Regions from separate parts of the Nocardioides marinisabuli genome, predicted to be linked through region 1. Evidence: predicted binding sites of a transcription regulator. Region 1 holds the regulator's gene; the other holds the start of a gene.

Region 1 (7,306 bases):
TCGGCGATGTGCAGGGTGCGCACGGTGTCGTTGGCGGCCTGGTGCTTACGCATCACGCGCTTGTGGGCGTCGGCGTTGCGGGCGTAGCCGGTGTAGGGGCCCACCACGCCGGCCAGCTCGGCCGAGCGCTTGTAGGAGACACCGGTCATCAGCGAGGTGATGGTCGCGGCCATCGAGCGGCCGCCGTCGGAGTCGTAGCCCAGGCCCATCGCCATCAGCAGCGCGCCGAGGTTGGCGTAGCCGATGCCGAGCTGGCGGTAGTCGCGGGTGGTCTGGCCGATCGGCTCGGTCGGGAAGTCGGCGAAGCAGATGGAGATGTCCATCGCGGTGATGATCACCTCGACGGCCTTCGCGAACAGCTCGGCGTCGAAGGTGTCGTCGTCCTTGAGGAACTTCAGCAGGTTCAGCGACGCCAGGTTGCACGAGGAGTTGTCGAGGCTCATGTACTCCGAGCACGGGTTCGACGCGGTGATGCGCCCCGTCTCGGGGTTGGTGTGCCAGTCGTTGATGGTGTCGTCGTACTGCAGGCCCGGGTCGGCGCACTCCCACGCGGCGGTGGAGATCTTGCGGAACAGCTCGCGGGCGTCGACGGTCTCGATGACCTCACCGGTGCCGCGCGAGCGCAGCCCGAACTCGGTGCCCTCCTCGACCGCGCGCATGAACTCGTCGGAGACGCGGACCGAGTTGTTGGCGTTCTGGTACTGCACCGAGGTGATGTCCTCGCCGCCCAGGTCCATGTCGAAGCCGGCGTCGCGCAGCGCGCGGATCTTGTCCTCCTCGCGCGCCTTGGTGGCCACGAACTCCTCGATGTCGGGGTGGTCGACGTCGAGCACGACCATCTTGGCCGCACGGCGCGTCGCGCCGCCCGACTTGATGGTGCCGGCCGAGGCGTCGGCGCCGCGCATGAACGAGACCGGGCCCGAGGCGGTGCCGCCGGAGGAGAGCAGCTCCTTGGAGGAGCGGATGCGCGAGAGGTTCAGGCCGGCACCGGAGCCGCCCTTGAAGATGAAGCCCTCCTCCTTGTACCAGTTGAGGATCGAGTCCATCGAGTCGTCGACCGAGAGGATGAAGCAGGCCGAGACCTGCTGCGGCGAGGGCGTGCCGACGTTGAACCAGACCGGGGAGTTGAAGGAGAAGTACTGGTTGACCAGCAGCCAGGTCAGCTCGTGCTCGAAGACCTCGGCGTCGGCCTTGGTGGCGAAGTAGCCGTGCTCGACGCCGCCCTTGACGTACTGCTCGACCACGCGGTTGATGAGCTGCTTGAGGCTGCGCTCGCGGGCGTCGGTGCCGACCGCGCCGCGGAAGTACTTGGTGGTGACGATGGTCGAGGCGTTGACCGACCAGGTGGCGGGGAACTCCACGCCGCGCTGCTCGAAGACGGTGGCGCCGGTCTTCCAGTTGGTCTGGACGACGTCGCGGCTCTCCCAGGTCAGCTCGTCGTAGGGGTGCACCCCCTCGGTGCTGAAGACGCGCTCCATCGTCAGGCCCTTGCCCTGGCCCTTGGTCGCTGCGTCGGCTCCTGCGCCGCTCACCGTCTCGGTCATGCCGTGCTCCTCTGTGTCCCGGTCTAAGGGGTGCTGGTTGGTGCGGTCTGCTGCTGGGGGGTGCTGTGTCGGCGCCCGTCCCGATGGTCGCTGCGACCACCGACATCGGACGTGACACCGGGTGATGCGGTGAGGGAAGAGGTGGTGCGCCCGGCAGGCAGCTTCCCCACTACCTGCCGGGCGGTCTGTGTCAGCCCGTGGGCTGGGGCTCGGTGTCGAGCGTCAGGCGCTCGGCGCGGAGCATGGCGATCTCGTCCTCGAAGTCGGCCGCGGAGGCGAACTGGCGGTAGACGCTGGCGAAGCGCAGGTAGGCCACCTCGTCGAGCTCGCGCAGCGGGCCCAGGATGGCCAGACCGACCTCGTGGGCCGGCAGCTCGGCGGCTCCCGCGCCGCGCAGGGTGTCCTCGACGACCTGGCCCAGGCAGGCCAGCTGGTCCTCGGTGACCGGTCGGCCCTTGCACGCCTTGCGCACGCCGGCCACGGCCTTCTCGCGCACGAAGGGCTCGCTGGCCCCCGAGCGCTTCACGACGCTCAGCTGCATCTGCTCGACGGTGGTGAACCGCTTCGAGCAGGCCGAGCAGGTACGCCGCCGGCGGATCGAGCCGCCGTCCTCGGAGACCCGCGAGTCGAGGACCCGGGTGTCGGTGGCACGGCAGAACGGGCAGTGCATCGGGTCCTCCTCTCGGGCGCGCCGCGCAGCCCCCGCGAGGGCTGCTGGGTGTGGATATCGTTGCTCTCCCTGTGGAGAACAACCGGTCACCTGTGCACCATCCCGCATCCATCTGTGAACTAGATGTGGATAACTACACCGGTGTAACTACTAGATGTAGTGGAACCGTACGCCCGGGACCACGAGCCGCGCAAGCCGTCCCGAAAATTTCCTGCGACCCAGATCACACTCGACACATCGGTGCAGGTCAGCGCACCGGGACCGCCCCGAAGGGGTGGCGCCGAGCAGTGCTGGAGCGGCCGCCAGATGCCGGCACCGGTACCGACACCCGGTCGCCGGGGCTGGGTGCGGTCGGACACAATGACGCTGTGAGCGGCGAGGCGGGCGGCCAGGTGGACGAGCAGGTGGCCGGCGCGCCGACTCCCGCTCCCGCCACGGCCGGCAAGCGGGCCGGTTCCCGCCGTGCGGCCCGCCCCCCGCCCGGAGCGCTCGTTCCAGCCGCGGCTGCTCGGCCTGGCCCTGGCCGTCACCGCCGCGGTGGTCGCTTGGGGCTACCTGGTCTACGCCGCCATCGACTTCGGCACCCAGGCCCGCGGCGGGGAGTCGGCCGCCTGGTTCTTCCTGGCGCTCGCCTCCGTCGGGGCCGTGGCCTGCCTCTTCGTGGGCCTGATGCTCATCGCGCGCCTGGGCCGGGCGCTCGGCCTCACCCGCGACCCCGCGACCCCGGCTCCCCCACCGGGCGGACGGCGACGAGCTGCCACAGCGCCCCGAGAGAGATGAACGGCTCCCGGTCGCACAGCGCGAGCTCGAGGCGCTCCAGCGCCGCGTAGAAGTCGGGGTCGGCCTTGCGGCCGTCGTCGGCGACGTAGTCGTTGGCGACCCGGGCGGCGAAGCGGCCCACCACCTCGAGCCCGGCCGCCACCAGCTGCGCCTCGACCTCGTCGCGGGCCACCGCCCGCGCGGTCGTGGCGAAGGTGGCCGACTCCATGTCGTCGCGGCCGAGCTCGTCGAGGGCAGCCTCCGGCCCCTCACGCACCAGCCGCCCGATCACCCGCGCCGCGGGGTTCGGCGCCATCACCGAGACCCGACCGCCCGGCCGCGCCGCCCGCGCCAGGACGTCGCACGTCGGCCGCGCCGGTCTCGGCCGGGCGGTAGTGCAGCACGTTGTGGCACAGCACCAGGTCGAACCCGCCGCCGGCCCCGTCTCCGGCCCCGCTCAGGTCGTCGATCGAGCCCTCGAGGGTCACCAGCCGCTCCCCGCCCCCGCCGACTCGGCGCGGCGGCGGGCCTCGGCGAGCCAGGAGGGCGCCGGTCGAGGACCGTGACGTCGTGGCCGGCGACGGCCAGGCCCAAGGCGTCGCGGCCGTCGCCCCCGCCGACGTCGAGGACCCGCAGCGCCCGCGGCTGCCCGAGGTCGGCCTGGAGCGCCTCGATCTGGCGGCGCAGCGTCTCGCGCACCACCGCGAACCGCAACCGGCCCCAGGGCGCCTCGCACCACGCCTGCCACTGCGCCAGCCTGCTCTCGAAGACGCCGTCGCTCACCACGACACCCTCCCCCACCGGACGCGGAAGACAGGGCCCGACACAGCGCGAGGGGCGGGCCCACTGCGGGCCCGCCCCTCGTCTTTCCCCTGGTTTCGCCGGCCGGGGTCGAGGCGACCGACGAAATCTGTGGGCGGCCACAGGGGCCGCCGCGCCCGGACCGCACCGCGGTCGCGGGCCGTTCCTCAGCCGGCCGGGACGACCAGGCGCTGGCCGGTGACCACCAGGCCACCGTCGAGGGAGTTCAGCTGCTGGATGCGCCCGATGACCTCGCGCACGTCGCCGGACTCGGCGCGCTCGGCGGCGATGGCCCACAGCGTGTCGCCGACGCCGACGGTGATCGTCTCAGTCGCCGGGGCGGTGCCGCTCTCGCTGGTGGCAACGGAGACGCCGGCCAGCACGACGCCCACCAGGGCGACGAGCAGCAGGCCCGCGGCCAGCACAGCGAGCCGGCCGCGGCGGGTCAGCCGCAGCGAGCCGGGCGTCGTACGGCGGGTGGCGCGGACGGCGCCGAGGCGGATCGGGGCCGGGGCGGCGGTGAGGGTCATGGTGCTCATCGGGACCTCCTGGGGAAGGGGGTGGTCGTCGTCGTGCTCGGTCAGGGAGATGTCTACGGACAGCCACCGACAGTCCCGGTCGCGATCCTGCTTCGACCAGGTGTTCGATCGAACACATGAGCGAGACTAGATCAGGTGTTCGAGCCGCGCAAGGGGTGCGGCGAACAATTGTTCGAGATCCCCGACGTCACGCCGGAGCAGCCCGTCGCCGCCTCCACGAGCGCGACACGCCCTTCGAACAGATGTTTGAAGTCGGGCCCGCGCGGCGATAGCGTGGGTCCACGACCCATCCGAGCGGACTCCCCGGCTCGGGCCTCGCGCACGAAAGGCACACGATGGCCACCAAGAACAGCGGCCCCCGCAAGCGCGGGGTCGCGGAGCTGCCCGACGGCCCTCCCGACGCGACCGGCCTGACGCCGCGCCAGATCAAGGTCCTCGCGTGCATCAAGGAGGCCATCGAGACCCGCGGCTACCCGCCGAGCATGCGCGAGATCGGCCAGGCCGTCGGCCTGACCAGCACCTCCAGCGTCTCCCACCAGCTCAAGGTGCTCGAGGAGAAGGGCTTCCTCAAGCGCGACCCGCACCGCCCGCGCGCGCTCGAGGTCTTCCTGCCCGAGCTGATGGCGCGCCGCAAGGCGATCTCCTCGGCCGACGACAGCTCGGTCGACGAGACCGACATCGGCAACACCATGCCGCAGGCCTCCTACGTGCCGGTCGTGGGCCGGATCGCCGCCGGTGGCCCGATCCTGGCCGAGGAGCGGGTCGAGGCCGTCTTCCCGCTGCCCCAGCAGCTGGTCGGCGACGGCCAGCTCTTCCTGCTCGAGGTCTCCGGCGACTCGATGATCGACGCCGCGATCTGCGACGGCGACTACGTGGTGATCCGCCAGGAGCAGACCGCCAGCAACGGCCAGATCGTCGCCGCCCTGATCGGTGAGGAGGCCACCGTCAAGACCTTCCAGCGCAAGGACGGCAAGGTCTGGCTGCTGCCCCACAACGACGCCTACGAGCCGATCGACGGCACCCACGCCTCGATCCTCGGGGTCGTCACCGCGGTGCTGCGCAGCCTCTGAGGCCCCGCACCCGCCCGTCGGGAGACCGAACCGACGGTGAACAGACGGTGCTCACACCGCCGTCCACGTCACGTGGACGGCGGTGTGTCGTTGGATGAGGCGTGACCCCACCACTGACCCCCACCACCGCCGCTGACGCCGCGAGCCCCGCCGACGCCGAGCGGGCCCGCCTCGCCGCCCTCGGACGCCGTACGGTCCTGGCCGCCAGTGCCGTCGGGGCCGGCGGCGCCGCCGTCACCGGCGCCGGCGTGCTCGCCGGCCCGCACGCGGTCGCCGCGAAGGCCCGTCACGACGTCTTCGCCCACGGTGTGGCCTCCGGCGACCCGCTGCCGCGCGCGGTGCTGATCTGGACCCGGGTCACCCCCACCAGGGCCGCCACCCCCGGCTCGGGCAAGGGCCCGCGGGTGGGCGTGCGCTGGGAGGTCGCCACCGACCGCCGCTTCCGCAACGTCGTGCGCCGGGGCCGCTTCGTCACCAGCGCCGCGCGCGACCACACCGTCAAGCTCGACGTGACGGGCCTGCAGCCCGAGACCGTCTACCACTACCGCTTCACCGCGCGCGGCCAGCGCAGCCCGGTCGGCACCACCCGCACCGCCCCCGCCAAGCGCGCCACGCCCGACAACCTGCGCTTCGGCGTGGTGTCCTGCGCCAACCTGCAGGCCGGCTGGTTCAGCGCCTACCGGCTGCTCGCCGAGCGCGACGACCTGCACGCGGTGCTGCACCTGGGCGACTACCTCTACGAGTACGCGCCCGGCCAGTACGGCATGGGCCAGGACAACGTCGACATCCGCCCGCACGACCCCGCGCGCGAGATGGTCTCGCTCTCCGACTACCGCCGCCGGCACGCGCAGTACAAGACCGACCCCGACCTGCAGGCCCTGCACGCCCGGTACGCCTGGATCGTGACCTGGGACGACCACGAGGTCACCAACGACCAGTGGAGGAAGAACGCCGAGAACCACGACGACTCCGAGGGCGACTACCTCAAGCGGCGCGCCCGCGCCCACCGCGCGTACGACGAGTGGATGCCGGTGCGCATGGACGGCACCGCCTCGCTGGGCGACGGCGCCCGGCTCTACCGCCGCCTGCGCTTCGGCGACCTGGCCGAGGTCAGCATGCTCGACCTGCGCACCTACCGCTCCCAGCAGGTCGCGACCCCGCTGGTGGACGCGGAGGTCAACGACCCGGCGCGCTCGATCACCGGCAACCGGCAGATGGAGTGGCTCAAGGACTCCCTGACCCGCGGCAACCACGCCCCGCAGTGGAAGGTGGTCGGCAACCCGGTGATGATCGCCCCGGTCACCTTCGCCGACCTGCCCAACGAGCTCGTCGACCCGGTCAACGACGTCACCGGGCTGCTGCCCCAGGACGGCTCGCCGTACAACGTCGACCAGTGGGACGGCTACACCGCCGACCGCCGCGAGGTCTTCCGCCACATCGACGACCACCAGGTCAAGGACGTGGTCTTCGTGACCGGCGACATCCACTCGGGGTGGGCCTGCGACCTGCCGATGGACACCTCGCTCTACCCGCTGCTCGGCGACTCGGTGGGCGTGGAGTTCGTGTGCTCCTCGGTGACCTCCAACAACCTCAAGGACATCACCGGCCAGCCGGCGCTGACGCCGCTGGTGGAGACCGCGATCAAGGCCAACAACCGCCACATCAAGTACCTGAACTTCGACGACCACGGCTTCTCGGTGCTCGACATCACCGCCGAGCGCACCCAGATGGACTGGTACGTCATCGGGGCCCGCGACGACCAGCAGACCACCGCCACCCACGACGCGTCGTTCCGCACCCTGGCCGGCACCGGCACGGTGCAGCGTGTGAGCACCCCCGTAGGAGACCGCTGATGTGCGACCCGACGAGCGGCCACTGCGACGCGGCCGGCCCCGCCCCCTTCGCCCGCGGCCTCGGTGAGAT
Region 2 (7,306 bases), 1.8 Mb from region 1:
GCAGCACGGTGCGCTTGTCGACGCCACCCTTGGTGTTGGGTGCCTCGTCCTCGGAGTAGGCGTCGACCAGGAAGGTCATCAGCGAGCGCGACAGGCCCGCCGCGGGCTCGATGACGTACGGCGTGTAGCGCTCGCCGGCGGCCTGGTCGTAGTACGACAGGTCCTTGCCCGAGTGCTTGGCGTGCGTCGAGAGGTCGAAGTCGGTGCGGTTGGCGATGCCCTCGAGCTCGCCCCACTCCGAGCCGGCGAAGCGGAAGCGGTACTCGATGTCGACGGTGCGCTTGGAGTAGTGCGACAGCTTCTCCTGCGCGTGCTCGTAGTGGCGCAGGTTGTCGGGGTCGATGCCCAGGTCGACGTACCACTTGGTGCGCTCGTCGATCCAGTGCTGGTGCCACTCCTCGTCCTCGCCGGGCTTGACGAAGAACTCCATCTCCATCTGCTCGAACTCGCGGGTGCGGAAGATGAAGTTGCCGGGCGTGATCTCGTTGCGGAACGACTTGCCGATCTGGGCGATGCCGAAGGGCGGCTTCATCCGCTGGCTGGTCACCACGTTGGCGAAGTTGAGGAAGATGCCCTGCGCGGTCTCGGGGCGCAGGTAGTGCAGGCCCGACTCGTCGTCGTGGACGCCGAGGTAGGTCTTGAGCAGGCCGGAGAACTGGCGCGGCTCGGTCCAGGCGCCGCGGGTGCCGCAGTTGGGGCAGGCGAGGTCCTCGAAGGTGACCGTGTCGGGGTCGTCGATGCCCTTCTTCTCGGCGACGGCCTCCTGGAGGTGGTCGGCGCGGAAGCGCTTGTGGCACGACTGGCACTCGGTCAGCGGGTCGCTGAAGGTGTCGACGTGGCCGCTGGCCTCCCAGGTGCGGGTCGGCAGGATGACGCTGGAGTCGAGGCCCACGACGTCGTCGCGCATCTGCACCATGGACTTCCACCACTGGCGCTTGATGTTGTCCTTGAGCTCCACGCCGAGCGGGCCGTAGTCCCACGCCGAGCGGGTGCCGCCGTAGATCTCGCCGCAGGGGTAGACGAAGCCCCGGCGCTTGGCGAGGGAGACGACGCTGTCGACGACGGAGGGAGGCGGCTTGGCCACGGAGGGGCTCACTTTCGCGTGCAGGCGCACCGGCTGGCTGCCGGCGGGCGGGAGGACGTGCGGGAAGCGCTCAGCCTAACGACCGGGCAGCCGCCACGTTGAGGTCGGTCCCGGGCTCGACGACCTCGTAGGCACTGGCCTCGTCGATCGCCCGCGCGAGCAGGCGCACGGCGCCCATCTTGACGTCGTACGACGACAGGGCGCGGCGGTAGGCGCCGACGTGCTCCCAGCGCGTGGTCAGCACCCACAGCGTGGGCTCGTCGAGGTTGCGGCCGACGGTGCCGGCGACGAAGCCGGGGCGCGCGGCGAGCACCGCGTGGGCGGCCTCGAGGTCGGCGCGGAACGCCTCCGCCTCGTCCTCGGGGACGCGGAACCTGTTGACGACGAGCACGGCGCCGACCCTACGCCTCCTTGAATTGACAACGATTCTCAACACTCTGAGAATGGTTCTCATGACTTCACGCCGCGCCCTCGTCCCTGCCGTCGCCGCGATCGCCCTGGGCCTCAGCGGGTGCGGTGCGCTGACCTCGGACGACTCGAGCGGCGCGAGCGGCTCTGGCGGCTCGGGCGGCTCCAGCACCGTCGTGACCGGCCTCTACCCGCTGCAGTACGTCGCCCAGCGCGTGGCCGGCGACGCCTTCGAGGTCGAGAACCTCACCCAGCCCGGCGGCGAGCCGCACGACCTCGAGCTCGGCGTGGGCCAGACCGCCGCCCTCTCCGACGCCGCCCTGCTGGTCTACGTCGACTCGCTGCAGCCGGCCGTCGACGAGGCCGCCGAGGAGGTCGGCGGACCCGAGCTGCTCGACGCCGCCGAGGTCGTGGACCTGGCCCCGTTCGAGGACGAGCACGACGAGCACTCCGAGGAGGAGCACGGCGAGGACGAGCACTCGGCGGAGGAGCACTCCGACGAGGAGCACGGCGAGGACGAGCACTCCGAGGAGGACCACAGCGACCACGACCACGGCGAGCTCGACCCCCACTTCTGGCACGACCCGGCGCGCATGGCCGCCCTCGGCGACGCGGTCGCCGAGCGGCTCTCGGAGATCGACCCCGACCGGGCCGAGGACTTCGAGGAGCGCGCAGCCGACCTGCGCAGCGACCTCGAGGCCCTCGACGAGGAGTTCGTCTCTGGGCTGGCCGACTGCGAGATCACCACGGTGGTGACCAACCACGACGCGTTCGGCTACCTCGAGGGCTACGGCCTGGAGCTGGCCTCCATCAACGGCATCTCCCCCGACGCCGAGCCGAGCCCCGCCGCCCTGGCCGCGCTGCAGGACCTCATCGACGAGACCGGCATCACCACCGTCTTCTCGGAGACCCTCGTCAGCCCCCAGGCCGCCGAGGTGCTGGCCTCCGACGCCGGCGTCGACACCGCGGTGCTCGACACCATCGAGGGCCTGACCGACGAGACGGCCGACGAGGACTACCTTTCCCTCATGCGCTCCAACCTGGCCGCCCTGCAGGAGGCGAACCGCTGTTGAGCCCCGACACGGACCCGGTGGTCGAGCTGCGCGACGGCGCCGTGGTGCTCGGCGGGCGCCCCGTCGTGCGCCAGGTCGACCTCACGGTCCGCGCCGGCGAGTTCGTGACCCTGCTGGGCCCCAACGGCTCCGGCAAGTCGACGCTGGTGCGCGCCCTGACCGGCCTGCGCCCGCTGGAGCGCGGCTCGCTCAGGCTCTTCGGCATCCCGATGACCTCCTTCCGCGACTGGCACCGGCTCGGCTACGTGCCGCAGCGGGCGAGCGCCGCCAGCGGCGTACCGGTCTCGGTGCGCGAGGTCGTGGCCTCGGGGCGGCTCACCCGTCGCCGGGTGCTGTCGCTGCCCAGCCGGGCCGACCGCGCGGCGGTCGCCGAGGCGCTCGAGGTCGTCGGGCTCGCCGACCGCGCCAAGGACAGCGTCGCCACGCTGTCGGGCGGTCAGCAGCAGCGGGTCCTCATCGCGCGGGCGCTGGCCGGCGGGCCCGACCTGTTCTTCCTCGACGAGCCGACCGCCGGGGTGGACCTGCCCAACCAGGAGGCCCTGGCCCACGCGCTGGCCACCCTGTCGCGCTCGGGCAGCACCATCGTCCTGGTGACCCACGAGCTCGGGCCGCTCGCGCCGCTGGTCGACCGCACCGTCGTGCTGCGCGACGGGCGCCTGGTCTACGACGGTCCGCCGCTGGACCTCAACGACGCGCACGGCCACCACCACCCCCACGACCTCGACGCGGGTCGCCACGACCACCACCCCGACGTGGTGGCCCCCTGGGACCGGGAGGACCACCGGCTGTGATCGACCTCCTCGCCTACGACTTCATGCAGCGGGCGCTGCTCGCGGCGCTCGTCACCGGCCTGGCTGCGCCGGTGATCGGCACCTACCTGGTGCAGCGCCGGCTCGCGCTGCTCGGTGACGGCCTCGGCCACGTGGCCGTGACGGGCGTCGCCCTGGGCCTGCTCACCGGCGTCGCCCCCACCTGGACCGCCGTGGTCGTCGCGATCCTCGGCGGCGTGGCGATCGAGACCATCCGCGACCGCGGCCACACCAGCGGCGACCTGGCCCTGGCCCTGCTCTTCTACGGCGGCCTGGCGGGCGGCGTGATGATCACGGGGCTGGCGGGCCAGACCGGCGCCACGCTCCAGCAGTACCTCTTCGGGTCGATCACCTCGATCTCCCTGACCGACATCTGGTTCACGCTGGCGCTGGCGGTGGTGATCCTGGCGCTGGGCCTGGGCCTGATGCCGCAGCTGTTCACCGTGGCCCAGGACCAGGACTTCGCGCGGGTGGCCGGGCTCAACGTGCGGGCCTACAACCTGCTGGTCGCCGTGCTGGCCGCGGTGACGGTCACCGTCGCGATGCGCACCGTCGGGCTGCTGCTGGTCTCGGCCCTGATGATCGTCCCGGTCGCGACGTCGCAGCAGCTGGCGCGCTCCTTCCGGGCGACCGTCCTGGGGGCGGTGGTGGTCGGCGCCGGCGCGGGCGTCGGCGGCCTGCTGGTGTCGGCGTACCTCTCCCAGTCCTACGACCTCACGGTGCCGCCCGGCTCGGCGATCGTCCTGCTGGCCCTGGCCTGCTTCGTGGCCACCTGGCCGTTGGGGGCGCTGCTGCGCCGGCGCCAGCGTCGCCACGTACCGTTCCCCGACGACGTGCCCGACGACCACGAGGTCACCGGGCACCACGACCACGAGCACGGCCCGGACTGCGGTCACCTGGCGATCCCCCACGGCGACCACGTCGACTACGTCCACGACGGCCACCGGCACGCACCCCACGGGAAGCACTATGACGAGCACTGACCGCACCGGCGCCGGCTCCGGCTCCGGCGGCCCCGCGACCTCCGGCCTGCGGCCCACGCGCCAGCGCCTGGCCGTGGCCGAGGCGATGGCCAGCTTCGACGACTTCCGCTCCGCCCAGGAGATCCACGACCTGCTGGGCAGGCGGGGCGAGACCGTCGGCCTGGCCACCGTCTACCGCACCCTGCAGCGCCTCGCCGACGGCGGCGAGATCGACCGGCTGCTCACCGAGGGCGGGGAGGCCATCTACCGCGCCTGCTCCACGACCCACCACCACCACCTCGTCTGCCGCTCCTGCGGGCGCACCGTCGAGGTCGAGGGGCCCGCGGTCGAGAGCTGGACCCGCTCCATCGCCGCCGAGCACGGCTACGACGAGGTCAGCCACACGCTGGAGATCTTCGGCACCTGCCCGGCCTGCCGCGGCTGAGCCCACCCGCCTCGCCTAGGGTCGTGCCCGTGCAGATCGTGGTGATGGGTGTCTCGGCCACCGGCAAGTCGAGCGTCGCCGAGCGCGTCGCCTCCGAGCTGGGGTGGGACCTCGTCGAGGGCGACGACCTCCACCCGCGCGCCAACGTCTCCAAGATGGAGGCGGGCGACCCGCTGACCGACGACGACCGCTGGCCCTGGCTGACCCGGGTCGGCGAGGCGATGGCCACCGCCGAGGACGCCGGGCGCAGCAGCGTCGTGACCTGCTCGGCACTCAAGCGCGCCTACCGCGACCGGCTGCGCGAGCACGTCGCCGACGTCCGCTTCCTGCACCTGCACGCCCCCGTCGACGTGCTCGAGGACCGGATGAGCAGGCGCACCCGCCACTTCATGCCCGTCTCCCTGCTGGCCTCCCAGGTCGCCACCCTCGAACCGCTCGCCGACGACGAGGCCGGCCAGGTCGTCGACGTCACCCCTCCCCTCGACGACGTGGTCGCGGCCGCCGTCGCCGCGGTCAGGGCCATGCCCCGCCCGCACTGACGCCCGACCACCGTGGTCGGCCGAGACCCCGCCACCACCGAGCCGGCGCCACTTCCCCCGACGCACGCCGCCGTCGTTGGTCGAGCAGCAAGGAGCGCCAGCGACGCGCGTCGTCGAGACCCCGCCACCACCGCACCGGCATCTCCCCACCGCAGGTCGCGGGAGTGCACCCAGGGCCTCCGCGACGACCCGTCATGACATTCCACAGACTCCGACAGACCCTTGACTCGAACACACGTTCGATTAGAATAGGAGCATGACCACCCAGGAGCTCGAGCGCTGCGACACCGCTGACGCGGTCCTCGCCCACGCCCGCTCCTGCAGAGCACGACGCGACCAGGCCGAGATCGACATGTACGAGGCGACCTGCACGTACGCAGCCATGCACACCACCTTCGACCCCACCCACGCCGCAGTCCTGCCCGGCACCGACATGCCCGTCGCCATCGCCGGGCCCGGCGCGCCGAGGGCCTCCGAGTTCGCGATCATCGAGTACGGCACCGCCCTCGGCCTCTCCGCCGACGCAGCCGTGCGCTACGTCGCCCACGTCATCGAGACCCGCTACCGACTCCCCCGCCTCCACACCGCGGTGGTCGCCGGTCGGGTGCCGGTCTGGCGGGCCCGCCGCATCGCCGAGGCCACCCTCGGCCTCCCCCACGAGGCCGCCGCCTGGGTCGACCACCACCTCGCCGGCATCGCCCACACCTGCTCCTACGCCGTCCTGGGACGCCTCGTCGAAGAAGCGCTGTGCCGCTTCGACCCCGAAACCGCAGAAGACAAACGAGCCATCGCCGCCGAGGACCGCAAGCTCGACATCCACCTCGACACCGCCACCACCGGAGGCGCCTGCATCGAGGGCACCGTCGACATCACCGGCTGCCTCGACCTCGCCGACGCACTCGACCTCGACAACGCCGTCACCCGCGAAGCCCGCAACCTCGCCCTCGCCGGCTCCGACCAACCCCTCGACGTACGGCGCTCCCAAGCCCTGGGCATCCTCGCCCGCACCCAGACCACCCTCGACCTCACCGGAACCAGCGACACCGGCGACGAGGCCGGCGAGCCTGCGCCGCGGGTGCCGGCACGCCAGGTCGTCCTCAACGTCCACCTCACCGACACCGCCCTGGCCGGCATCGACCCCACCACCCTCCAGTCCAACAACCTCTCCGCCGGGCTGCACCTCGCCCGCATCGAGGAGACCCGCAGCTTCGTCACCACCGACCAGGTCTGCGCATGGCTCCGCGTCCCCGACACCCACGTCACCTACCGCACCATCACCGGCAGCGGCTCAGACCCCGAGGCCTACGAACACCCCTTCCGCCAGATCAACCGCCACGCCGACCGCCAGACCCCCGCCCAGGTCACCGCCGACGACATCCGCGGCTTCGCCAGCAACCCCGACCTCCGCCCCCACCCCCGCCGCCCGATCGACCTGACCGAAGAACTCACCAGCGACGGCTACACCCCCAGCGAACGGCTCGCCGAGCAGACCCGGCAACGCCACCCACGCTGCGTCTTCCCCCACTGCACCCGCCGCGCCCGACGCCGCACCCCCGACGAGACCCACGCCGACCTCGACCACATCAGCACCTACGACCCCGGCGGTCCACCCGGCCAAACCACATCGGCCAACCTCGCGACCCTGTGCAGACGCCACCACCGCGCCAAGACCCACACCCCCTGGACCTACCGACCCACCCCCACCGGGTTCCTCTGGACCAGCCCGCACCGCTACCAGTACCTCGTCGAACCCACCGGCACCACCGACCTCGGCCAAGCACCCAGACCACCCACCCGGCCCGTGTGAACCAGCCGACTCGCCACACCCCCGCCGCAGCACCACCGCGACGGGGGCACCGGCACGTCCGCCTGCCAGCGACAGGGTCTCCGGTGTCCGGACTATCTCAGTGGTCCCGGTCGCGCACCCGCTGGATGACCTGCGAGGTGGAGAGGTCCAGGACGCGCCGGACCTGGACGAACCTCCCG

The links. The regulator LexA, encoded in region 1, represses DNA repair genes until DNA is damaged. The targets are predictions, from matches to a motif close to TCGAACANNTGTTCGA.
Region 2: the regulator LexA is predicted to act here: its motif matches at 5,548-5,563, upstream of H0S66_RS19950 (HNH endonuclease signature motif containing protein).

What each region holds. Positions count from the first base shown of each region.
Region 1 covers NZ_CP059163.1:2,332,875-2,340,180, reverse strand. The annotation lists gene H0S66_RS11205 (vitamin B12-dependent ribonucleotide reductase) at 1-1,544, opposite strand, end outside; gene nrdR (transcriptional regulator NrdR) at 1,735-2,214, opposite strand; gene H0S66_RS11195 (hypothetical protein) at 2,677-2,994, shown strand; gene H0S66_RS11190 (class I SAM-dependent methyltransferase) at 2,918-3,289, opposite strand; gene H0S66_RS11185 (hypothetical protein) at 3,243-3,461, opposite strand; gene H0S66_RS11180 (LysM peptidoglycan-binding domain-containing protein) at 3,942-4,313, opposite strand; gene lexA (transcriptional repressor LexA) at 4,649-5,383, shown strand; gene H0S66_RS11170 (alkaline phosphatase D family protein) at 5,485-7,236, shown strand; gene H0S66_RS11165 (alkaline phosphatase family protein) at 7,236-7,306, shown strand, end outside.
Region 2 covers NZ_CP059163.1:4,155,951-4,163,256, forward strand. The annotation lists gene H0S66_RS19915 (glycine--tRNA ligase) at 1-1,084, opposite strand, end outside; gene H0S66_RS19920 (antibiotic biosynthesis monooxygenase family protein) at 1,155-1,475, opposite strand; gene H0S66_RS19925 (metal ABC transporter substrate-binding protein) at 1,537-2,565, shown strand; gene H0S66_RS19930 (metal ABC transporter ATP-binding protein) at 2,562-3,356, shown strand; gene H0S66_RS19935 (metal ABC transporter permease) at 3,353-4,357, shown strand; gene H0S66_RS19940 (Fur family transcriptional regulator) at 4,344-4,781, shown strand; gene H0S66_RS19945 (gluconokinase) at 4,805-5,320, shown strand; gene H0S66_RS19950 (HNH endonuclease signature motif containing protein) at 5,577-7,127, shown strand; gene H0S66_RS19955 (adenylyltransferase/cytidyltransferase family protein) at 7,225-7,306, opposite strand, start outside.